3 regions of the Priestia sp. GS2 genome follow, and region 1 is predicted to be linked to each of the others. Evidence: riboswitches for the same ligand, from Rfam matches in the RefSeq annotation. Region 1 holds a riboswitch; each other region holds the start of a gene.
What was found. A riboswitch is a leader RNA that binds a small molecule or an ion and turns the genes downstream of it on or off. The one in region 1 is predicted to bind S-adenosylmethionine.
Positions count from the first base shown of each region.

Region 2: another riboswitch for S-adenosylmethionine. It lies ahead of V2145_RS14710 (M20 family metallopeptidase); the one in region 1 lies ahead of V2145_RS05110 (5-methyltetrahydropteroyltriglutamate--homocysteine S-methyltransferase).
Region 3: another riboswitch for S-adenosylmethionine. It lies ahead of mtnK (S-methyl-5-thioribose kinase); the one in region 1 lies ahead of V2145_RS05110 (5-methyltetrahydropteroyltriglutamate--homocysteine S-methyltransferase).

Region 1 is NZ_JAZGJX010000001.1:984,472-992,706, forward strand. Features, by position in the region: gene V2145_RS05065 (GerAB/ArcD/ProY family transporter) at 1-493, opposite strand, end outside; gene V2145_RS05070 (spore germination protein) at 503-1,924, opposite strand; gene V2145_RS05075 (secondary thiamine-phosphate synthase enzyme YjbQ) at 2,058-2,459, shown strand; gene V2145_RS05080 (hypothetical protein) at 2,582-2,707, shown strand; gene V2145_RS05085 (C40 family peptidase) at 2,738-3,403, opposite strand; gene pfkA (6-phosphofructokinase) at 3,722-4,681, shown strand; gene V2145_RS05095 (universal stress protein) at 5,008-5,406, shown strand; gene V2145_RS05100 (NAD-dependent protein deacylase) at 5,419-6,150, shown strand; gene V2145_RS05105 (hypothetical protein) at 6,180-6,422, opposite strand; SAM riboswitch class I at 6,670-6,770, shown strand; gene V2145_RS05110 (5-methyltetrahydropteroyltriglutamate--homocysteine S-methyltransferase) at 6,851-7,978, shown strand.
Region 2 is NZ_JAZGJX010000001.1:2,884,818-2,893,052, forward strand. Features, by position in the region: gene V2145_RS14695 (5'-deoxyadenosine deaminase) at 1-699, opposite strand, end outside; gene V2145_RS14700 (hypothetical protein) at 1,117-1,776, shown strand; gene V2145_RS14705 (protein-glutamine gamma-glutamyltransferase) at 1,962-2,774, opposite strand; gene V2145_RS14710 (M20 family metallopeptidase) at 2,866-4,068, opposite strand; SAM riboswitch class I at 4,139-4,243, opposite strand; SAM riboswitch class I at 4,344-4,441, opposite strand; gene V2145_RS14715 (aspartate aminotransferase family protein) at 4,600-5,919, opposite strand; gene V2145_RS14720 (HAD hydrolase-like protein) at 6,455-7,141, opposite strand; gene V2145_RS14725 (histidine phosphatase family protein) at 7,384-7,971, opposite strand; gene V2145_RS14730 (hypothetical protein) at 8,044-8,235, opposite strand, start outside.
Region 3 is NZ_JAZGJX010000001.1:2,581,815-2,590,049, forward strand. Features, by position in the region: gene V2145_RS13290 (carbon-nitrogen family hydrolase) at 1-744, shown strand, start outside; SAM riboswitch class I at 837-1,005, shown strand; gene mtnK (S-methyl-5-thioribose kinase) at 1,106-2,278, shown strand; gene mtnA (S-methyl-5-thioribose-1-phosphate isomerase) at 2,291-3,337, shown strand; gene V2145_RS13305 (hypothetical protein) at 3,470-3,661, shown strand; gene V2145_RS13310 (methylated-DNA--[protein]-cysteine S-methyltransferase) at 3,668-4,180, opposite strand; gene V2145_RS13315 (PAS domain-containing sensor histidine kinase) at 4,194-6,353, opposite strand; gene nadE (ammonia-dependent NAD(+) synthetase) at 6,598-7,425, opposite strand; gene V2145_RS13325 (nicotinate phosphoribosyltransferase) at 7,459-8,235, opposite strand, start outside.

The DNA.
Region 1 (8,235 bases):
TAAAACCATAAAGGGCTAATAAGATAATAATAGTAAAAGGAAAAAACAAAGCCATCATCTTACTAATTGTATTCATACCACCTGTTAGCGTATAGAGTGATGTGAGCATAAACGTAATGATGATTACTCCCAAAGGAACACTTTCAAGAAGGTAAAATTGAATCATTTCCGACATAGCTCGAATTTCAAAACTTGATACAGCGGTAAAATAAGTAATGGCGAAAAGATTAATAATACTGCCTAAAAATTTGCCCGTTACTTCTTTTGAAAATTCATATAGCGATTGAATTTGAAAAGATTTTATCATCCAAGCAAGCAAAATAATAATTAAAGAGAATAATCCCCATTCAACTAGTAAAACAATCCATCCATCTGCATTATTTGTTTTTTCAGTAATAGAGCGTGGCAGCGTTAATAATCCTACACCGAGCATCGTACATGAAATGGTTGCTATTGCATAAAAGTTTGATAGCAGCTGATCTTGTTGCTTCATAATGCCTCCTTATCTCTTCGTTACATTTGCTTTTTTAAAGGGTAAGCGTACGTAGGAATCTTTCCATGATTTACTGTTTTTAGCGTAAAAAGGTTTAAAATATTCCATTCCAAAACTTTCAAGCTTTGTTAAATGTGTAACTAATATAAGTAAAAAAAGAGTGACTCCGTATAATCCCAAGAATGCTGCAATAATCATTGAACCAAATCTTAAAATTCGAAAAGATAAACCAATCCCATATTGAGGAACGGTGAAAGAAGCAATTGCCGTAACGGATACGATAATAATCATGACGGAACTTACAATATGAGCTTCTACAGCTGCTTGTCCAATAACAACTCCTCCTACTAATCCAACGGTTTGTCCGACAGGTGTTGGAAGGCGAAGTCCGGCTTCCCTTAGTAATTCGATGGTCACTTCCATTACCATCGCTTCAATAAAAGGTGAAAACGGCACGTCTTCTCGCGTTGCTGCAATTGTAATGGCAAGCTCAGTTGGAAGCAGTCCTTGATGAAACGATACAAGGCTAATATAGATAGCTGAGAAAAAGAGCGTAATGAAAATTGAAATATAGCGAAGAAGGCGTAAGAGAGAACCTGCCAACCATCTTTCATAATAGTCATCTGGTGATTTCATAATCATGTCAATTGTTGTTGGTACTAACAGAGCAAAAGGTGAACCATCTACAAAAATTGCAACTCTTCCTTCATTAATAGCTGCTAAAACGCGATCGGGTCTCTCCGTATTTTGGACTTGCGGAAAAGGGGAGTACGGAGCTTCTTCGAGAAATTCTTCAATCATTCCAGAATCTTGAACATTATTAAGGTTAATGTGTTGAAGCTTTTCACGAACTTGATTCACTATATGAGGTTGACATTGCTTTTTATGAAAAACCATTGATGTTCGATGGAGCTGCTCTTCTCCTATAAAAACATCCTCCACGATTAAGTTTGCATCACTGGCTCTTTGCCTTAAAATCCCGATATTTTCTTCTAAATTCTCAATTAATGCAACCTTTGGACCGCGCACTACTTTTTCAGTTGTTGGTTCACTCCATGTACGCTGTTTAGCCATTGTCATGTTTAATGAGTAGGCTGTTGTACGATTATGAATAAATAATAAAGGTTCTCCTTTGAAAAAAGAAGTGAGAGCTTGCTTGTATGTGTAAATCTCAGTACTTTCAATTGTTGAGATAAAAGAATCCCAACGATCTAGTGTATTGACTGGAGAGGAGGTTTTAGACTGAACCATCTTTTCTGTTAGTTGATTCAGCTTTTCGCTATCTACAAGTCCTTGTAGATAAAGGATATAAAAGAAATCAGTAGATGAAATCCATAGCTTTTTTGAAGCTATGTCACTGCTGTCACCTGCTAGTTCTAGAAATGTCTTAACCACATACTCTGTATCTCGTTGAAAAGTTGAATTGAGCAAGTCTTCACCGCCTTTATGTCATTAACCGTATATTGAATTCAGTAGTAAAAAACAGTACGATAAAAAAGAATATATACTAGTCTTTGCGAGTTCAGTAGATGTTATGCTAACTAACAAAAAAGGAAGTGAAAACATGTTACATTCATTTAAGATTCAAACGAGTAGTCGTGATGAAATGGTTGATGTGACAAGTGAAGTAAACGCGGAAATCAAGAGAAAAAAAGTGAAAAGCGGAGTAGTCACGGTGTATTGCCCCCATACAACTGCTGGTATCACAATTAATGAAAATGCAGATCCAGATGTAAAACGTGACATGATTAGAAGGTTTGATGAGGTATATCCTTGGATTGATGAAAAAGATCAACATTTTGAAGGAAATACAGCAGCCCATTTAAAGGCAAGCACCGTCGGTTCTTCACAGCAAATTATTATTGAAAATGGAAGTCTATTATTAGGAACGTGGCAAGGGATTTATTTTTGTGAATTTGATGGCCCTAGAAATCGTACATGCTACATTAAAATTCAAGCGGATTAAAAGAAGCGCTCACTAAATCGTGAGCGCTTCTTTTAGCACGTCTTCTTTTTTTAGAATTTTTGTTATAAAACAAAAGGAAAACGATATATATGTTATATAACAGAAAAAGGGAGAGATATTTTGTGGAGCAAATTACAATTAAAAAAGAAACAGAACAAGAACAAAACGAGAAGACTAACTTTACGTGGGTAGATGAGTATCCAACAGTACTAGATATCATTAATGAATACTATAGTTTTTGTCGTTAAAAAAAGCCAACGTAAGTTGGCTTTTTTTGATTAACGAATTCTTTTTGCACCGATATAACGCTTACTCCAATAGCTATCTTTTAATGAAGCAACTGAAACACCTTTTGAAGATGAGCTATGTAAAAATTGATTGTTGCCCATATAGATGCCAGCATGTGAAGCACCTTTTTGGTATGTTTGAAAAAACACGATGTCCCCAGGTTGCAAGCTTGTTACTCGAGTACCTTTTTTATAAATCTCGGCCACAGTTCGAGGTAGAGTAATGCCAACGCTCTGCTTGAAAGTATAACCAATAAAGCCGCTACAATCGAATCCGCTAGGCGTTGTTCCACCCCAACGATATGGAACACCTATATATTGTTTTCCTTTGTTAATAACTTTTGAAGCATTAAACGTAGAAGTCTGTGAAGAAGTTTTCACTCCTAGCTTTGCGTATGTACCTTTTCCAACAACTCCATCGGCAGACAGTCCATTTTTACGCTGGAATGATTTAACTGCATTTGATGTAGCTGGGCCAAAATAAGTTGTTGTATTGCCAGTAAAATAACCTTTTTTCTTTAAAAGTTGCTGCAATTGCTGAACATCTTGATGCCTCATGCCCTGCTTTAATGTTTGATCACCTAGCGCAGCTTGACTAACTAAAGGGCTAGCAAATAAAAAGCTAGCGAGGGTAAAAACTGCTACAAGTTTCTTCATAATGGTCCTCCATCAATTTTCCGTCAATTTTCGTAAAATAATCATAACACCTTTCGACAGGTTAAAACGTTACATTTTCATTACAAAATATGAAAAAAATGAAAATTATAGCGAGTAGAAAGATGTATTTTTCTTTAAAAAAATAGAAAAAAATTGAATATTTAACTGTTAATAACTAAAACATATGAAAATGTAAGGACATTTAAAAATAATAATAGAAATCTGTTGTGAATTACTACACAAATACTTTGTAGTCATGTAGAATGTAAAAATAGAATACAGTGTCAATTGATTTGACTTTTGATGAGGTGAAAATTAATGAAAAGAATAGGTGTATTAACAAGCGGCGGTGATTCTCCAGGAATGAATCCTGCGGTTCGTGCTGTTGTGCGTAAAGCGATTCATGAAGGAATGGAAGTTTACGGTATTTATCAAGGATATCAAGGGTTAATTGAAGGAAATATTCGAAAGCTTGAAGTGGGTGATGTTGGGGATATCATTCAACGCGGTGGAACAATGTTGTATTCTGCAAGATGTCCAGAGTTCAAAACAGAAGAGGGACGCCGTAAAGGTATTGAAAACCTAAAAAAACACGGTATTGAAGGCTTAGTAGTAATCGGTGGAGATGGATCTTACATGGGAGCTGTTAAGCTAACTGAGCTAGGTTTTCCATGTGTAGGTATTCCAGGAACGATTGATAATGACATTCCAGGAACAGACTTTACTCTAGGGTTCGATACAGCTTTACATACTGTTATCGATGCGATTGATAAAATTCGCGATACGGCTACTTCACATGAACGTTCGTTTATTATTGAAGTAATGGGACGTAATGCTGGAGATATTGCTCTATGGTCTGGATTAGCTGGAGGAGCTGAAACAATCTTAATTCCTGAAGCAAAAGATGAGTTCCAAGAGATGGTAGATCGTCTAAAGAAAGGCCAAGAGCGTGGCAAAAAACATAGTATTATTGTTGTTGCTGAAGGTGTAGCTACAGGAAATGAAGTAGCAAAACAGCTTGAAGAAGCTGCTGGAATTGAAACTCGCGTTACGGTTCTAGGTCACATTCAGCGTGGTGGATCACCAACTGCACAAGATCGCGTGTTAGGAAGTCGTTTTGGTGGCCGCGCCGTTGAGTTATTAATGGAAGGTAAAGGCGGGCGTGCAATCGGTATCCGTAAAAACGAAATTGTTGATTATAATATTATGGAAATCTTAGGTGAGCCTCATCATATTGATGAGCGTATGTATCAACTATCAAAAGAATTATCAATCTAAACGATATAAAGGCGAGACTTCTTACAGAGGAGTTTCGTCTTTTTTTAATTTCAAACCAGTACCTTCGCAATGCTTACACTTTTTTGTGTAGAATATGCCAGGAATAATCATTACTTTCCCAAGCCCTTTGCAAAAGGTACATATCAGCTCAAAACCCATAATAGCCATCAGTCCTTTTAGTTAGCTTTTATTTAGTATAGCACTTCTGTTTATTAGTATAACACAAAAAGCGAGGGTATTTTTAGAAAATTTAATTTTTATATCGATTTCTTCAATGGAATAAAAATTAGTAGAGCTGTTATAATTGATAGAAAAGGAGTGAAGACATGTTCAAGCGAATTCTATTAGCTTCAGATGGTTCTGAACACGCTGCTAGAGCAGCTGAAAAAGCGGTTACTCTAGCGAACTTAACTGACCGCAGCTTTGTTCAAGTGATATATGCGGTAGAAGGAGATAGTAGGTTGAATACGCTTGGAATAGATGAAACAAGAGAAAAGCGTATCCAAACAACACAAGAAGTGTTAGCAAAATCTAATATAGAATATGAAATTACGTTTATTCATGGAGATGCTGCTAAAACTATTATTCAATTTGCTAACAACAATCACTTTGATGTTGTAGTAGTTGGAAGTCGAGGGTTAAATCCAGTAAAAGAAATGTTTTTGGGAAGCGTAAGTCATAAAATTGCTCAGCATGTAAAGATACCCGTACTTATTGTTAAGTAGGAGAGAGAGCCAATGAATATGCAACTTGAAGAGTTAAAGAAACAAATTGGAGAAGCAGAGCGAATTTGTTTCTTTACGGGGGCGGGAGTAAGTACAGAGTCAGGCATACCTGATTTTCGCTCTCAGAATGGATTGTATCGAAAGAACTTAGAATTTTCAGATGTGATTTCCACTTCTTTTTATCGAAATGATCCGGTGCTTTTCTGGGAGCTATTTAAAGAGATTTTTCGTGTAAAGCTACTTCATGAATATGAACCTAACTCAGGCCATGACTTTATAGCAGAATTAGGACAAGAAAAGACGGTGCATGTCATTACACAAAATATTGACGGGCTGCACCAAAAAGCAGGAAGTAAGAATGTATATGAAATTCACGGAACAATTAAGCGAGCACATTGTCAAAAGTGTAAAAATGAATTTGGGTTAGATTTTCTAAACAAAGCGGGATTACCGAGTTGTACGTCATGTGAAGAGGTATTAAAGCCTAATGTTGTTTTGTTTGGAGATTCAATTCACTGTTTTGAAGAAGCTGTAGAGGTAGCTTTACAGAGCGATTTATTTATTGTAATGGGTTCATCTTTGCAAGTAACGCCTATTAATCAAATTCCTTTACTAGTTAGAAAACTTGGTCAGATACCAATGATTATTATTAATAAAGAGCCAACTCACTATGACTATGTGTTTGATAGTCAAATATATCTTCCAATCGGCGAAGTTGTAACCGCTTTAAGAAATGAGAAATGAAAAAGCACGCTATGAGCAGCGTGCTTTTTTTACACTTCAAAATAGATAGCGAAGCAGAACACAGAAATGACTAGAAAAAATGCTGAATGCAGTTTGCTTTCCTTAAACGTCAAAACAGCTTCAATAAATAAAAATAAACTTAGCATTAACTGAATGTATGGTAAATAAGCAATATAGTTGGTGGAATCACTGTTTTGAAAAGCAATTATTCCGTATACCACAGCTCCGATTAAAAAGACATATTTTAATAGTTGTAATCCTTTAACTAACATCTTTGTGAGGTTCCTCCTTATTTAAAACCTAGGTCACATGATTATAACATATATCATATAGATAGAGACAAGTAAAGTGACAAGTAAAGTGACAAGGTATATTTGAGCACGTTTTATCTTTTATGAATTCGGATATGCATCAATCCTCAATATTACAAGAAAAATGTTTCATTTCTGATTTTTCAAATTCCTTGTTGACAGGTTAAGAAAATAAGTGTAATATTTTTCCTAGTTAATTAATTGAATATTCTTATCTCGAGAGGTGGAGGGACTGGCCCCGTGAAGCCTCGGCAACAGACTGTTTAAGTACTGTGCCAATTCCAGTAGCAACTTGCTTGAAGATAGGAGAAGAACCGATAATGACTATTAACCTCTTCTTATCTTTAAGATGAGGTTTTTTATTTTGAATAGAAAGAGGGAATAGAACTATGACAAAGACATTAGTGAAAGCTCCATTTAAAGCTGATCACGTAGGGAGCTTTTTAAGAACAACTCCTCTCAAAGAAGCAAGAGAAGCTTATATCAATGGTAGAATTAGCAAGACGGCTTTAAAATCTGTAGAGGACCAGGAGATTTTAAAGCTTGTCCAGAAACAACTTGAAGTGGGACTTAAATCTATCACTGACGGAGAATTTAGACGTGCTTGGTGGCACTTGGATTTCTTATCAGGCCTAGAGGGTGTAGAAGAGTTTGAAACGGAGTATATTAGTCAATTTAAAGGTGCTAAAACAAAAAATAAAGCAATTAAGGTAGTTGGTAAAGTAGATTTCAACCATCATTATATGCTAGAACATTTTACATTTTTAAAAGAAGCCGTTGAAGAATACGGTGATGGAAGTCAAGTTGCTAAGTTTGCTATTCCAAGCCCAAACATGCTATTTACTCGAATTCAAGAGGACACTTATTATAATGGAGATAGAGAACAGTTTTATCATGACACGGTAGTTGCTTATCAAAAAGCGATTCAAGCTTTTTATGATGCAGGATGCCGCTACTTACAGTTAGATGACACTTCATGGATTGATTTTGTTTCTGAAGAGCGTATCGATGCAGTTGTGGAGAAGTTGGGTATGGATGTAAAAGATATTATTGATACGAGAGTTAATTGCTTAAACGACGCTATTTCTAAAAAGCCCGATGATATGATTATTACGATGCACATCTGTCGTGGGAACTTTAGGTCTACGTACATTACTAGTGGTGGCTACGATACTATATCCGATGCAATCTTTGCTAACTTACATGTAGATGGACTTTTCCTTGAATATGATGATAATCGTTCAGGAGATTTTGGACCGTTAAAAAGCTTTACACGTGACAACCAAACAGTTGTATTAGGACTAGTAACATCTAAGTTTCCTACGCTAGAAGATACAGAAGTTATTAAACAAAGAATTAAAGAAGCGAGTGCATCTATTCCTCTAGAAAATCTGTCCCTTAGTCCTCAATGTGGCTTTGCAAGTACGGAAGAAGGAAATGAACTAACAGAAGAAGAGCAATGGAATAAAATTAGTCATGTCGTTAAAATTGCTCAAGATGTTTGGGGCACTATCTAAAAATTATCAGTTGTTTTTTAGCTTTACATAAGAATCTCATTAGATTTTTCCTTTCATTAGTAATAAAAGCAAAAAAGCCGTATCTACAAAAGATGCGGTTTTTTTATATAAAAAATATCGGGTAGTTTATTTCTTCATATATATAAATAATCAGTGATAAGTAGTTTGGGAAATTCATACTTTGATAATAAGTGAAAATTCTGTCATTACAGGAATGTAAAAGATGAATATGTGAAAGGAATGTTTTTATTGGGAAT
Region 2 (8,235 bases), 1.9 Mb from region 1:
TGCTTCTACTATTCGGATTTCCTCTTGGTTTTCAGACGCATGCGTATGTACATGCACATCATATGCTGCAGATAAATGGGCAACCTCTCTTAGTAAATCTTCCGTACACGAAATAACAAATCGGGGAGAAAACGCGTATTGAATGCGATTGTTATAAGAGCCATGCCATTTCTCAAGCAGCCTAACACTTTCCGCAATTGAAGATGCCGTTGTTTCCTGTAATGCTTTTGGCATATTGTCCGCCTTTTTATCCATCATTACTTTGCCAGCGATAGCACGAATACCACTTTGTGCAATGGCTTCAAATGCTGAATCGGTATGATGCACGGTTTCCATATCTACAATGGTTGTGGTGCCACTTTTAATTAGCTCTCCAATACCTAATAATGCGGAGTAATAAATGGATTCCTCATCATGCGCAGCTTCTAAAGGCCAAATTTTCTTTTGAAGCCAATCCATCAACTCCAAATCATCGCCTTGACCACGGAACATTGTTTGGCATAAATGAATGTGAGTGTGAATGAAACCAGGAACAATTGTCCGGTTTGTTCCATCAATGACTCTATCGACCTTTTCTGGTGATAATTCTTTACCAATAGCAGCAATTCGGTCTCCTACTATGTATAGGTCTCCATATACAATGTCATTCCTTTCATTCATTGTAATAATTTCTGCATTTTTAATTAAAATGTGCTGCATTTCTTCAAGCCCCCTAATCTCTCTTTAAATCCATCGTTCTCTTGCGTTTCATTATATATAAACAAATAACTAATTATTCTGTCTATTGAAAAGGTAAAAAAAATTCCTAGCTGGTTTTACACAGCTAGGAAGGTGGATTCACGAAAAATCCTAAGTCCCTTTTTCAAGAGGTTATACGAAATCGCAGGAGAATAATGTGATCTTGAATACATCATATTCTCTTTTTAACAGTAATGCCAGAAAGATGTTAGAAAACCTCACATACTTTTTTTGCAAATTGAAATTTTTTAAAGGCATCTTAACCTAGTTATTCTAGATTGTTTTAAAAGAAACTTGTCGTTTCTTCAGGAAAATATGGTAAAGTAATAGTCGTTACGATTCTATTTACCTAGTAATTATGGAAAGGGCCGACATCAAATGTTAAAAAAGAAAATGATTTTTTGTTTATCAATCATGCTTTTAGGCTTCTCTTTTCTTGCAACAAAACCTGCTTCAGCAATGGGCACAGAGTCTGAGCGATATACTATCTCTTCATATATTGCTTACCTTAATAGCCAAGGGGAGTCGGATTCAGCAGAACAATTTTCAGCTTTATCTCCTGAAAAGCAAGAAAAAGTTATCTACTACTTAAATCACCCAGACGAACTACTTGATTCGATTGAAGTTACAGAGACCGTTGTTTACGATGACGCACCTACAAGCAATACAGCCGTAGCATCTGCATATGCAACGCCACGTTTTGCCACATTACCGTCTAGTATATCACGCACAGCTTCCTATACAGCAAAGTATACAATTGCGGGATTTACTACAACGCAAGTGAAAGCTACAGTCTATTATTCTACAAGTGGATCGAAGGTTACATCTGTACAAAGCGTGAGTGGAAAAGTAGTGAAAAACGTCAATCCTCTAGTTTCAATTTCAAAACAAAGCTCCAAGACATGGATTTCTTCTAACCGTGCTTACGGACAAATTGATTGGAATTGGAAGGTTGGATTTAAAACAGCTGGTGTAAAACGCCAAACTGTATACGGCACAGCTAGCGGTTCATCAGGTGGTTCATCTTCTACTCTTTAAATAAATTGAGGAGGTATTCTTTATGAAGAAATTGTCGTTGTGGGTTATTAGTATCACAATTGCACTACTTCTTTTATTTATTATAGCAGGATATGCCTCTTTCTATAGTAACTAAGGCATGTTTATTGTTTCACTACTATCATTTATTATAAGAAACCCCCGCTTTGTGAAAGCGGGGGTTTTTATTAACCAATGTATGTGCTTGAGCCAATTTGACTGATAACAAGCGGAAGCTTATCATAGTCAACGTCAACCAAGACATCTCGATGAATATAAAATTGGCTAAGGTAGCGGAAACCAACACGCGTAATGTATGACGTTAAGTAGGCAGACTCTGTTGCGTTTTCTTTTCTTTTTTCATTTAGGCGCTCAATAATTCCTTCAGCGGATTTAACGCCTACGCCGTGTCCAAAATACAAGTCGTTCCCGACGATAATGGTATTTTCACCTTGCCACTGAGGGGTGTCTTCATGGTAATCAGGGTTCTTGAAATAAGCGCAGTCCCCTTCTAAAAAATCATAACCATTATGATTTTTTAGATTCAGATCTTCATCAAACTTACCGCTATACAACACTAGATTCGTAAATAATTGATTGAAATTTCTCTCTCCGATACTCTCTAACACGCCTTTATAAAACACCATGACAATGGCAACTGCACATTCAAACGCATAAAGCGAACCGTTAAAGAAAATATCGTTTAACGCGACGGATGGCAACACGTTCTCTTTTAGCTTGAACCCTCCCTTTTCAGTACGAAGCCAATATGCTTCGTTACATTTAGATTCTTTAAAAGTTGCAAACCTTGCACCACTTCTATATAACAAATACGATGCTTCTACAATTCGCAGGCGGGTAGTAAGCTCAAAATCTAACTGCACGATATTATCATAACGATAGATTGTTTGATACTGAGCCATTTTTCTCAAAATCTGTGCTTTATTCGCTTCAAGCATGCTATATGGTACGGCATTCACATTTAGTGCACGACCCTGCACAATAATAATAAGTGCGTCCCCCTTTCACTCACTTTCTCTTTATCATACGAGTGAAAGGAAGCTTTTATGTGAATGAAAGAAGAGGTGTTTTCTAACCTAGATTTTTATGTCTCTTATTAAATTCGCCTTTTATAGTAAAAAGCGTATCCCCTTCCGTTAATAAGCGCAAACCGATGATAGCAAGGCCCTTTGTTCCCTGAATCAATCCTTTATCGCCTTCTGGAGATTTAGCCGCTTCACGAAATTCATCTGTATGCCATGAAAGCGTTTCGGGACCAATTTTAATATAAGGATGAATCGTTGGCACCACTTGACTAATGTTTCCTGCATCAGATGAACCAATTCCAGACTTATGGGCCGTACCTACGTTTTCTCCTAATTCCGTAAAGACTTCTTTAAATACTTGATCAAAAGCGCGATTTAGCTGCATATGATCTACTTTGTTTTGGATAAAAAATGCGTTGAGCTTGGCTCCTGTTGCCATAGCAGCTCCCTTTGCGATTTGCTGTACTCTTTCTGTGACTTGATCACACTCTTTACGCGTTTGTGCGCGAATATAAAAGCGAGCTTTTGCATAGTCGGGAACAATATTGGGAGCTGTTCCTCCATCTGTGATAATACCATGAATTTTCACATTACTCTTTACATGTTGACGAAGTGCATTTATTCCATTGAATAGCTGAATAACAGCATCTAAAGCGTTAATACCTTCTTCAGGAGCTGATGCTGCATGAGATGCTTGTCCATAAAATTCAAAATCAATAGGATCCACAGCTAGCGTTGTCCCTGTAATACACGTTTCTTTCCCTGGATGAACCATCATACAAGCATCTAAGTCTTGCACAAGACCCTCTTTTACAAAGCTTCCCTTTGCGCTTCCATTTGGTCCACCTTCTTCAGCTGGTGTTCCTAACACAACGAGTTCTCCTCCTACTTCGTCAAGAACTTGGCTAAGTGCAATTGCTGCTCCTACGCTAGTTGTTCCAATAATATTATGTCCACAAGCATGTCCAAGCCCTGGAAGCGCATCATACTCAGCAAGAAACCCAATTTTCGGCCCTTTCCTTGCAGATGCTTTTCTTGCTAAAAAGGATGTAGCATGACCTGCTACCCCACGCTCTACAGTAAAGTCTGCTTCTTCTAGAAGCTTACATAAAAGAAAAGATGCAAATTTCTCTTCATTTCCGATTTCAGGATGGTCGTGGATCGCATGACTTGTATCTATGTAAGTTTGAGCTTGCTGGTTAATATACTCAATAATGCTTTCTTTAAGCTTTTCTATCTTTGAATTCATTCCTACACCTCATTTACTAAAAATAAAAAGGAAGCTTCATAGAAGAAGCTTCCTTAACTAAAGAACCTGCTTCTTATCATCCAAGCTTCTAAAAGCTTGCTGGAATTAGCACAGTGCAATCAGCCTGTTGCTGAGGTGTCATGGGGCCAGGTCCCTCTACCTCTCTAGATAAGAAAACGTACAGTATGTATTTGTAAAATAATAAAACCTCCACTTACAGTGGCTTAATGACTGTAAGAAGAGGTTGGGATCACGTAATGTAAGAACCAGCTCTCTTCTTATCTATCAAGCACCGCTTGTTGGAGTTGGCACGGTTCAAATGTCCGTTGCCGAGGTTTCACAGGGCCAGTCCCTCCACCTCTCTGGATAAGAAGTTTGTCGAATATTGTAGAATCTTGTTGATAACTTAAATCCTATGTTACACGCTGAACAAGGGAATGTCAATGACTTTTCTGAAAAGATTTTTCTTTCTAACAATATGATACCGCTATCATGACTAGACCAAAAAAAAGAGTGCTTTAAGCACTCTCTTTATACATTAATAGCAACTTTTTGCTCATATAAATAAATGGCATGATCTAGCATAGCAAGACCTTCATCAATCTGCTCTTTCGTTACGGATAAAGGTGGAACCATGCGAATTACCTCGCTTGCATTGCCGCAGAAATAGAAGAGCACGCCTTGTTCAAGAGCTAAGTCTAGAATTTCAAATAGTGCATCCCCATTCGGTTCACCTGTTTCAGGGTGTACAATTTCAATTCCAATCATAAGTCCCACTCCGCGGATGTCTCCAATTAGCGAATGCTTTTCTTTTAACAGCTCCAATTGTTTGAGCGCATAAGCACCCATTTCTTTTGCGTTTTCGAGAAGATTTTCTTCTTGAAGTACTTCAAGCGTAGCGAGCGCAGCTGAACATCCGATTGGATTACCGCCAAACGTAGTACTGTGCGTCCCAAGAGGCCACTTCTTCATAAGCTCTTGTGAAGCAACGGTAGCACTTAGTGGAATGCCTGAAGCAATTCCTTTTGCAATTGCCATAATATCTGGTACGACATCAAATGTCTGCGCAGCAAACCATTCGCCAGTACGTCCAAATCCCGTTTGTACCTCATCAAAAATAAGTAAAATGCCGTGACGATCGCAGATTTCACGAAGTTTTTTCATCCAGCTTTTTGGTGGAATGATGTAGCCACCTTCACCAAGAACGGGCTCTAAAATAACAGCAGCCACTTCTTCTGGCGTTACTTGATGCTTAAACAAAGTATTAAAGTCTTTTTCAAGCTTGTCTTCAAAATAAGCATCTACATTAACACCGTCTGGACATTCTTTTGGATTGGCATATGGAATTTGATATGTTAACCCAGAAGGCTGCTGAAACTGACGGTATTTACTTTTTGAAGTTGTGACGCTTAATGCTCCCATTGAACGTCCATGAAAACAGCCTAAGAATGACACGACGTAAGGTCGTTTTGTTACGTGACGAGCAAGCTTTAACGCGCCTTCAATTGCTTCCGTTCCGCTGTTTCCAAAGAAGAAACAGTCCAAGTTGCCAGGCGTAACTTTTCCTAATTCGTCAGCTAATCTCAAGATAGACTCATACATGATAACGCCAGAAGGTCCATGAAGTAACTGGTCAGCTCCATCTTTAATAGCTTGCACAACTTTTGGATGACGATGCCCAACATTGGTTGTTGCAATTCCAGATGTAAAGTCTAGGTATTGTTTGCCGTCTAATCCGTAATAGTAGCATCCTTCTTCTTTTACAACGGGTAGATTTGGATGATCTTTTGCCATGGTAGGTGCTAAAAGCTCAGGCATTCTGTTAAATAGATGTTTCCAATCGTTTGACATAGTAATCCTCCTGTTTGCTAACAAATTATTAAAAATATTCTAAAAACATTTGATGTCTTTATCATAAATGATGTGTATGCTGGTGTAAATGAGGGTTTTAAGAATATTGATTCCACCCTAAACTACGACTCTATAGGATTTGTATATAAAGTAGATTCGTTTTATTTTTATGCTTTTCTTCTTTTTTAATCTGTTAGTAAAACTTTGATAGAATAATATTTCCGTTTTATTCTACTATGTATTTTTATAAAAATCAATTGCATATATATAAATTTTTTATGGTAATTAGTAGTTCTTATTTAGTTAGTAGGGATGGCTTCTTTTCTTAGTATAATTTAAAAATCACTCTTAATTCGGCGTGATTTTCACTTCGGATTGCTTCCTTTCCGCAGGGCGAGCGCTGAGCCTCCTCGTATACTGTGGGGTCTCACCTACCTCGCTAGTCCTGCTGGAGTGGTGCATCCTTCATTCCAATCACGGGCTTTTTATAGGAACAACTTTTAATGAGGCTACTCTTTTATTCTGAGAACGCTCTTTATTTGGCGTGATTTTCACTGACCACTAACCCTTTACACATAGGTACAATTGCTTTGAGTTCAATTAAATCATTTATTACGATATCAGCCTGAGCGAGTTCATGTTCTTGTGCAAAATCGAAATTACATCCTACTGCAATCAAACTATTATTTTTGGCAGCGTTGATATCCGATAGTCGATCTCCTACTACTGCCGCTTGTTTTATATCATATTTTTTTATAATCTCTTTAACTAAATCGCTTTTGTCTAAGGTTTCTATTTGTTCAATACTAAATATTTCAGTGATCCAATTCTCCAAACGATAATAACTTACAATAGCTTCTAAATAATCCTTTAAACCATTACTGGCTATGTAAATGGAACAATCATTCTCTGTTAAATAATTAAAAATCTCTTTTACGTTAGGATACAGAGCACCTTTTCCTCTTTTGATATTCTCAATTAATCTATTTAAGAAATAAGCGTCTGCTTGCATTCTTATTTGATTGGAATGATTAGGTAATAAAGCTTCCCATACTTTCGGCAAAGGTACCCCCATAATGTTACGGTATTTATCGATAGGCGTCTCAGCATTCCATTCATTTAGTGAACGTAAATGGTTAAAGGTATCATCCAGTGATATCTCTAAAATTTTATCCGTTTGAAACAACGTTCCATCCATATCAAAAATCAGTGATTCTATCATTACTCCCTCTCCTTTTCACAATTAAAACCTAGTCTCTCACTCATAATACCATAAAAAGTAAATTAAACCTTTATGAACCAACTCCAAGTTTGTTCCAATGCGCTACGGCTACTCAGTTTCCAACATTGCTTTCACAATCAACAAAAAACCTGAACGCTCAACCGTTCAAGTTTTTATTAGTTGAATTACTTATGTCCCAGTCTTTTATAGTATCCATACAAATAACGATAAAATTTATCTTATTAAACAAGATGACTATGGTTGTTTAATATTTGGAGCTTCCACTTTTTGTCCTCGTAAGTAAAGGTTGTGATGCTCGTGTTTTGCAGGGCTGTTTTTCCTGTGCCGTGCTCTCCGTTTGTTACGTAGTGGATAAAGGTATTAATGATGGCTCCGTGGCTCACAACGGCTACCTTTCTTCCTTTGGATTCCTCCATAATTTCCGTTAGACGTTTTAAAAGGCGCTCTTGAATGACTTCTAGTGCTTCCATATCGTATAAAGCTTCGCTTCCCCAATTTGTATCATAATTGGGAACTAGGTCTCTTAACGAAGCAACCGGCTTTCCTTCTAGCTGGCCAAAAGAGCGCTCTCTCAATCTTTCACATGTTTCAATGTTATTAATACCGGATGCAGTCGCAATTGCTGCTGCCGTATCGTAAGCTCTTGTTAAATCGCTTGAATATAACTTTTCAATTCCTTCATTCTTTAAAAATCGTGCAACTTGCTGAGCTTGCTTCATGCCTTGCTCATCAAGTCCTATATTGCGCTGCCCTTGAATAAGCTTCTTTTTATTCCATTCGGTCTGTCCATGACGGATTAAGTACAGCATACCCTCACTCCTTTTTCCCTTTATTCTTTATTATAAAGAAAGTTTAAGGGATATTCAGGTGAAAAGTTTATCTTAATCAGGATTACATGATGCTTTTCCATGGCGAAGCACATCAAAGATTGCTTGACCATCACTTGAAGAGTTCTCCGAAAATCTAACGGGTAATAAAGAAAATACCGTATAGTAAACTGAAAAATAAACAAACTGATAAAAGAACAGATTTGCTGTAAAAAAACTAGATTCAATTAAACTATTTACAATAAA
Region 3 (8,235 bases), 1.6 Mb from region 1:
TTTGGAAATCCTAAAGAAAATTACGAGCATGCTGAAAAAAAAATGAAAGAAGCACTGCTTGAATCTCCAGATATTCTTATATTGCCAGAACTTTTTGATACATCTTATGATTTACAGAACCTCGACGCTATCGCGGACTCTGAAGGAAAGCAAGCGACTAGCTTTTTCTCCGCTTTCGCAAAAACGCACAGCATAAATATCATTGCTGGATCAGTTGCTAAAAAAACAAAAGATGGTGTTACGAATACAATGTATGTCTTTAATCGTGAAGGTGAGGAGGTCGCTCAATATAACAAACTACATTTATTCAAATTGATGAATGAGCACTTATTTTTACAACCAGGTGAAGATAAAAACATCTTTACCCTCGAAAACTCACTATGCGCAGGTGTTATTTGCTACGATATTCGCTTTCCAGAATGGATTCGCGTTCATACAAGCGCAGGTGCAGAACTCCTTTTTGTCGTTGCCCAATGGCCAAAACCAAGACTTGCTCATTGGAAAGCGCTTCTAGTGAGCAGAGCCATTGAAAACCAATGCTACGTGGTTGCTTGCAACCGCTCTGGAGATGACCCCGCTAACACGTTTGCTGGTCACTCGTTAATCATTGACCCTTGGGGAGAAATTATTGCAGAAGCAGGCGAGAGCGAAGAAATACTAACAGCAGCTATTGACTTATCAACCGTAAAAACAATCCGAGAACAAATTCCGGTCTTTACAGATCGTCGTACAGAATTTTATTAAATCTCGCTGTTGACATCCAAAAATTCACATGATAAGATGTTCTCCAGAAGTTACTAATAAGTCAAATAAATCAAAATTAAATAATATCTTTACTCTTATCAAGAGTTGGCTGAGGGATTTGGCCCTATGACGCCCAGCAACCGACCGTAATACCATTGTAAAATGGAGCGCAGCTTTTTTAGCGCTATAAAACAATTCGTTGTTTTATGAAGGCACGGTGCTAATTCCAACAGAAAGAGAAATTTTTCTGGCAGATAAGAGGTTTGAATGATCATCAAGCCTCTTTCACTCACCGAAAGAGGCTTTTATATGTTTTAAAAGCCTCCGGTTATACTTTTATTTTTTATGGAGGTAGATAAAAATGACAATAACAACTTATACATATGAGCCACTAAATGAAATGACAGCAATTAAACTTGTAAAACAACTGAAGTTATTTTCCGAAAGCGAAGCTCTTACGGCTCGTGAAATTGGTGACGGCAATTTAAATCTCGTTTTTTATATTGTAAACGACCAAACCAATAAGTCTGTCATTGTAAAACAAGCTCTTCCTTATGCGAAAGTTGTAGGAGAAAGCTGGCCTTTATCACTCAAGCGCGCAACGATTGAAAGCAATGCGCTCAAACAGTTTGGGAGCTTAACACCCGAACTCGTTCCAGAGGTTTACTACCATGATGAAACGTTAGCTGTCACGGTTATGGAAGACCTGTCTCACCTTACAATTTCTCGTACAGGATTAATCCAAGGAGAAGCCTATCCACTTCTTTCAGAACATGTCGGTAAGTTTTTGGCTCATATCGCGTTTAAGACGTCTGATTTTGCAATTAAGCCTCAGGAGAAAAAAGAGCTGGTTGCTCAATATATCAATCCCGATTTATGCAATATTACCGAAGACTTAGTGTTTACAGATCCGTTTTTTGATTATGATACAAATGAATTTGAAGAAACGCTTAGAAGCGAGGTAGAAGACTTATGGGCAGATGAAGAAACCAAGCTTGAAGTCGCTAAGCTTAAACAAAAGTTTTTAACAAGTAGCCAAACGCTTGTGCACGGCGATTTGCACACAGGTAGCATTTTTGCCAGTGAATACGAAACAAAAGTAATTGACCCTGAGTTTGCATTCTATGGCCCATTTGGCTTTGACTTAGGACAATTTGTGGCCAACTTGCTGCTTAATGCTTTGTCTCGTCCTTCACAAAATCGCAGTCTACTTTTTGATCATATCGCTAAAACGTGGGATGTTTTCCAAACAACATGGCAAAGACTTTGGGCTGAATCTGAGGTGGAACCATTCACTAAAAATCCAAACTATTCCGACTATATTTTACAACAAACCTGGACGGATGCGGTTGGCTACGCAGGATGCGAGTTAATTCGACGTACAATTGGATTAGCACACGTAGCGGATATCGATTCATTGCCTGACGACAATCGCTTAAATGTTCAAAAAGCAGCTATCCGCTTAGGACGCTATTTATTGACTCATCAAACAGAAATTAGTGCACATGATTTTGAGAATTTGATTGAAGAATGAAAGGAGCACAACATGACACACACTCTTACACTCCCTCGTTCAGTTGAATGGAAGGAAACGTTTATTTCACTGCTTGACCAGCAGCTATTACCAAACACAGTTGAATATATCGAGCTTCATACCCTACAGGATGTATGGGATGCTATCGTTACGCTAAAAGTACGAGGTGCACCTGCAATTGGCATTACTGCAGCGTTCGGCCTAGCACTTTCGGTCCAAAAATATGAGGTACAGACGATTGAAGAGTTTAAAAACAACCTGCAGGCCGATAAGGAGTTTTTGGCGAGCTCTCGTCCAACAGCCGTCAACTTATTTTGGGCGTTAGACCGCGTAGTAAACAGCATCAATAAAGCGATTTCTGTAAATGAAGCTAAAACACTTGTTATCCATGAAGCGATTCAAATTCAAGCGGAAGATGAAGCTACCTGCTACCGCATAGGTGATTATGCATTATCACTGTTTGATAAAAACAATCGTATTATGACAATTTGTAATGCTGGGTCGATTGCCACAGCGTATTATGGAACTGCTTTGGCACCTTTTCATATTTCAAAAGAACGTGATATTCCACTGAAAGTATTTGCGTGCGAAACACGCCCTGTTCTCCAAGGGTCACGTTTAACGGCATGGGAACTTCAAAAATCAGGCGTAGACGTGACGCTTATCACAGACAGCATGGCTGCACATACCATTAAAACAAAAGGTATTAATGCTATTATTGTCGGAGCTGATCGTATTGCAGCTAACGGTGACACTGCTAATAAAATCGGGACATATGGGCTTGCGCTATTAGCAAAAGCATTTAATATTCCTTTTTATGTAGCAGCTCCAAAATCGACGTTTGATTTATCAATCGCATCAGGAGCTGAAATTCCAATTGAAGAACGCTCGGCAAAAGAAATCACGCATATTGGTGATGTACAAGTGGCTCCAGACAATATTTCTGTTTACAACCCGGCATTTGACGTTACCCCAAGTGAATTAATTACGGCCATCATTACAGAACATGGCATTATTCATTCACCTTCTGCCGATACAATCAAACTTGTATTAAATTAAAAAGAGAGAATCTCAACTTATGATGAGATTCTCTCTTTTTGTAACATAAATGTAACAGTAATTTATCATCTACCTACATATATTATAGTTAGTTTTATCATGTTAAGCGAAATCTGTATGGGAGGGGTAGCTATGACCAAACAAGAACATCCTGACTCAACCTGTAAAAAGCGAAAGCAGCGCGCACGAAAGGAACAATTTCAGCTTTTAGATGTTACAAATCAAACCATTCAGCAAGATCATCAAGACGAAACGTTCACGTCCGTAGATGGTGTATTTGTACAAGGGGAAGGATGGAAGCTAGAGAATGATGATGAAACCTAGCTAGTGCTACGCTAACACAACCTTTCCATTTGCTACTTGTATTCCTTCTAACATTAAAAGTTTCTCTTTTAAATGCACCTGTGTCCCTGCATAACCAGTTAAATCTTTTGAAACGCCAATAACACGATGACAAGGTAAAAAGATAGGTAGGCGATTTCTACGATTCGCTTGTCCTACCGCACGAACAGCTTTTGGCTGTCCAATCATGCTTGCTAACTGTTTATAAGAAATAACTTCTCCATATGATATGTCTTTAAGTGCAGTCCATACCTTTTGCTGAAATTCCGTTCCTACTATTTCTAACGGAAGATCGAATCTTTGCCGCGCTTGAACTACATACTCATGTAGCTGCTTTGTCGCTTCTTTAATATATTCATGGTCTTCTAATAAAGTGACCGTTCCCTTTGTTTGTAACATCAACTCATCAAAAGAAAAGAATAAACCGGAAATCCCTTTATCAGAACATGTGACGTACACATGTTCATTGTCAAACAACGGAATGCTTCCATAATACTTCATCGTTTTCTCCTCTCTATTGTACTTGGGAAACGGGTAACATCACGTGAAATGTTGTACCTATCCCCAACTCACTTTCTACTTCAATATATCCTTTATGTTCTTCTACTATCTTATAAGACACCATTAGTCCCAGTCCAGTTCCTTTTTCTTTTGTGGTATAAAACGGTTCTCCTAGCTTACGAATTCGCTCTGCAGGCATGCCTTCTCCTTCATCTCGAATCGATACTCTCATATAGCGATTGCTATGATGCTTGACTTCTATAGAGATTACTCCTCCGCCTTTCATTACTTCAATTGCATTTTTAATTACATTAATAAAAACTTGTTTTAGCTGATGAGGCTCACAATAAACCTTTGACAATGATGGATCAAAGTCTGTTTCAAATTGAACATTTTCAAGTAAAGCTTGAGCGTTTAACAAATCAATCGTCTCTTGTACGATAACGGCTAGTGATTTCTCTTCAAATTTAATTGCCTGTGGCTTAGCCAATACTAAAAACTCTGTAATAATTGATTCAATCCTCTGCAGCTCAGACGTAATAATATCAAAATAAAGCGAATGATCTTCTTTCATGCTATCTTCAAGCAGCTGAATGAACCCTTTTAATGCGGTCATTGGATTTCTTATTTCATGCGCAATACCAGCTGCCAGCTGTCCTACCACTTGAAGCGTATCAGATTTTCGAATTTGCTCCTCCATCTGCTTCTTCTCCGTTACATCGCGAATAATGGTCATGTATAAGCCTGGTAAGATACCTTTTTTCGTTGAAAACTCGATTTGTTTTACTTTACCGTTAGCTGTCTTATACTGAATATCTCCTTCTCCTTCTCCTTTTATCTCAATCATAGCCTTATGCTCAATAACTAAATCAAAATTAGAGGATGATAAAAACATTTCCATCGTTTGCGAACAAATCTCTTCCTTCGTTTTTTCTAAAATTTCACAAGCAGGTTCATTAACATCAATGATTTTCTGTTCGCCATCCCATAAGATTAAGCCATCCATTGAACCATCAAAAATTTTTCGGAATTTCTGTTCGTTATTTCGAAGCTCTTGTTCCATTTTAGTTCGCTCGCTGATATTGCGAAAAATGGTCAAATTATAGCCTTCAATAATACCTTTCTTTCCTGTGAACTCAAGCTCTTTTTCTTCCCCGTTTGGCATATAAAAAGTAAGTTCTTCACGAATCTCTTCCTGCTCAATAAATTGATAATATAGCTTCCATACATGACGATCTTTCTTATTAATAAACGTTTGAAGATTTGTGCCGATTAGCTGTTCTAACGGTAGCTCAAATGTTCTGGAAGAAGCGGCGTTGGCATTTACAATTACCCCGTCATGACGCCAAATTAAAATAGCCTCAATTGCATCTTCAAAAATGGCTCGAAAGTTTTTCTCACTTCGCAACAATTGCTGCTCCATTCTTCTTTTCTCCGTTACGTCACGCATAATGGACATATAGTAACGGCTATAAATATTTGCGGTTGTCGTGAATTCAAAAAAAGTTACGTCTCCATTTTCAAGTTTAATTGGAAGTTCTCCGCTCGCTTTGCCCTGTTGCTGAAGAAGACGCCATAACTTTTTTAGCTTATAGTGATAGGCTGGCTCAACTAATTCTGTTAACGTTTTTGTTAATAAGTATTCTTTTGAAAAATTCAGCCGGTCACAAAAAGATGGATTGACGTCAATCAGCTGTCCTGCTCGATCGAAAATAACAATTCCATCAACCGCTTCGTTGAATACATCCATAAACATATGCTGACTCAAAAAGCGCTCGTTCTCCACCATTTTTTGTGCTGTAATGTCACGAAAAGTACAAATCGTACTACCAGAAGCTTCGCTTCGCTGTTCACACGTAAACTCTACATATTTTACGATGCCATTTTGCAAACTCATCGTACCTTCATAAGTAAACTTCTGATTTTCTACGAGCGTTGGGTAATAATCATTAATAACGTCATACGGAAACAACATAAGAAAGTCTTTCAATTGACATGCAATCAGTTCATCATAATTCTTTTCAAATAACTGACTGGCTGCTTTATTGACATGCTGAACATAAAAACTCTCGTCAAATACAATAATTGCATCTGAAACTGTATTAAAAATGGCACGCAACTGTTTTACTTCTTCTTGTTGGTCTTGTATCGGTAGCTGCCGATGTGGAGCCATGCCACATCCTCCTTTCTAAACTCTTTCTTCCTATCAAAGAACAAATCTATTTCGACAAATTCCTGCTTTCTTTCACCATTTAACGATTCCTAGGTAGATATGTGCATAGTCATTGATAGGCACATTAGTCACTAATACACTATTATTCTACAAATTTCTTTTTTCACCTTTAAAAAATAAATGAAAATCTTCCTAAAAAAGTCCGCTATGCGTATACCTGTACACATAGCGGACTTTTAAATACTTATTTCCAAAAGTCATCGAATACGGAAATTGGCAGGCTGCGTTTATGAGCCGTTTTAAAGAAATGATTCTCAATTTTCATACTTGCTTCTTCTCCAACTTCTTTACCTTCTAAATAATCATCTATTTGATTATATGTAACTCCTAATGCTTCTTCATCTGGCAGCTGCGGGCGATTTTCTTCTAAATCAGCTGTCGGCTGCTTTAAATATAAATGCTCAGGACAGCCTAATTCTTTTAACAGCTGTTTGCCTTGGCGCTTATTAAGACGGAAAATCGGCACTAAATCTGCCCCACCATCTCCAAATTTCGTAAAGAACCCAGTCACTGCCTCTGCAGAATGGTCGGTACCAAGTACAACTCCTTGATGCATGCCAGCAATCGTATACTGTGCAATCATACGTTCACGTGCTTTTACGTTCCCTTTATTAAAGTCAGAAACAGCTTCACCTGTTGCTTCTTCGACTGCTGTAATCATTGCATCCACAGCAGGCTTAATATTAACAGCAACCGAATGACTTGGTTGAATAAAAGCTAGCGCGTCTTGACAGTCTTGCTCATCCGCTTGTACACCGTACGGTAGACGCACCGCAATAAATTGATAAGTATCTTTCCCCGATTCTTTATTTAATTCTTCTACAGCCATTTGGGCAAGCTTACCTGTTAACGTGGAATCTTGTCCTCCTGAAATGCCTAGCACAAATGAACGTAAAAAAGAGTGTTTCTTCATATACTGCTTTAAAAAATCGACGCTTCTACGAATCTCTTCCTTTGGGTCGATAGCTGACTTTACTTTCATCTCATCAATGATGTATTGTTGCTTCGTCATATGGTCCTCTCCCTATCTTTAATTGTCTAATTGTTATACATGAGTTAATAGCTGAGACGCTCTAGAACGCGCTTCATTGATTTTATCCATCTTGTTGTTCCAACAATTTGTGCTAAGATCTACAGGATATTCAGTTGGTCGCAGCACTTCTTCATTGGATTTGGCAATCATTTTATAATCATCCCATAAATGATTAAGGTTTTGTAAGCAATACGCTCTCATCTCTTCCACTGACGGCTGTTTATATACTAGTTTCCCTGATTTAAAGATTTGCTGATGAATGTTACGCGCATGAAAATCTGTAACAAACTTGCTTACATGAGTATAAACAGGGTGAAACATTTTTAAGTGATGCTCATCATTTGGCTGCTCATTCTGCATGGCGATATAATCGCCTTCCCATTTCCCATTTACTTGATTAACAATACGATATACGTCCTTTAATCCAGGCGTTGATACCTTTTCAGGATTATCTGACAGCTTAATGGTATCGACAAGCTCCCCACTTTCGCCTTCAATTGATACAAGCTTATAAACTGCCCCAAGCGCAGGCTGGTCATATGAAGTAATTAGCTTTGTGCCAATACCCCAACCGTCAATTTTTGCTCCTTGCGCTTTTAAGTCCATGATGCTATGTTCATCTAAATCATTTGAAGCAAAGATACGCGCATTCGGAAAGCCTGCCTCATCTAGCATTCGTCGTGCTTCCTGAGATAAATACGGAAGCTTTCCACTATCTAAACGAATACCTACAAAATTAATGCGATCCCCCATCTCTTGAGCAACGCGAATTGCATTTGGAATTCCTGA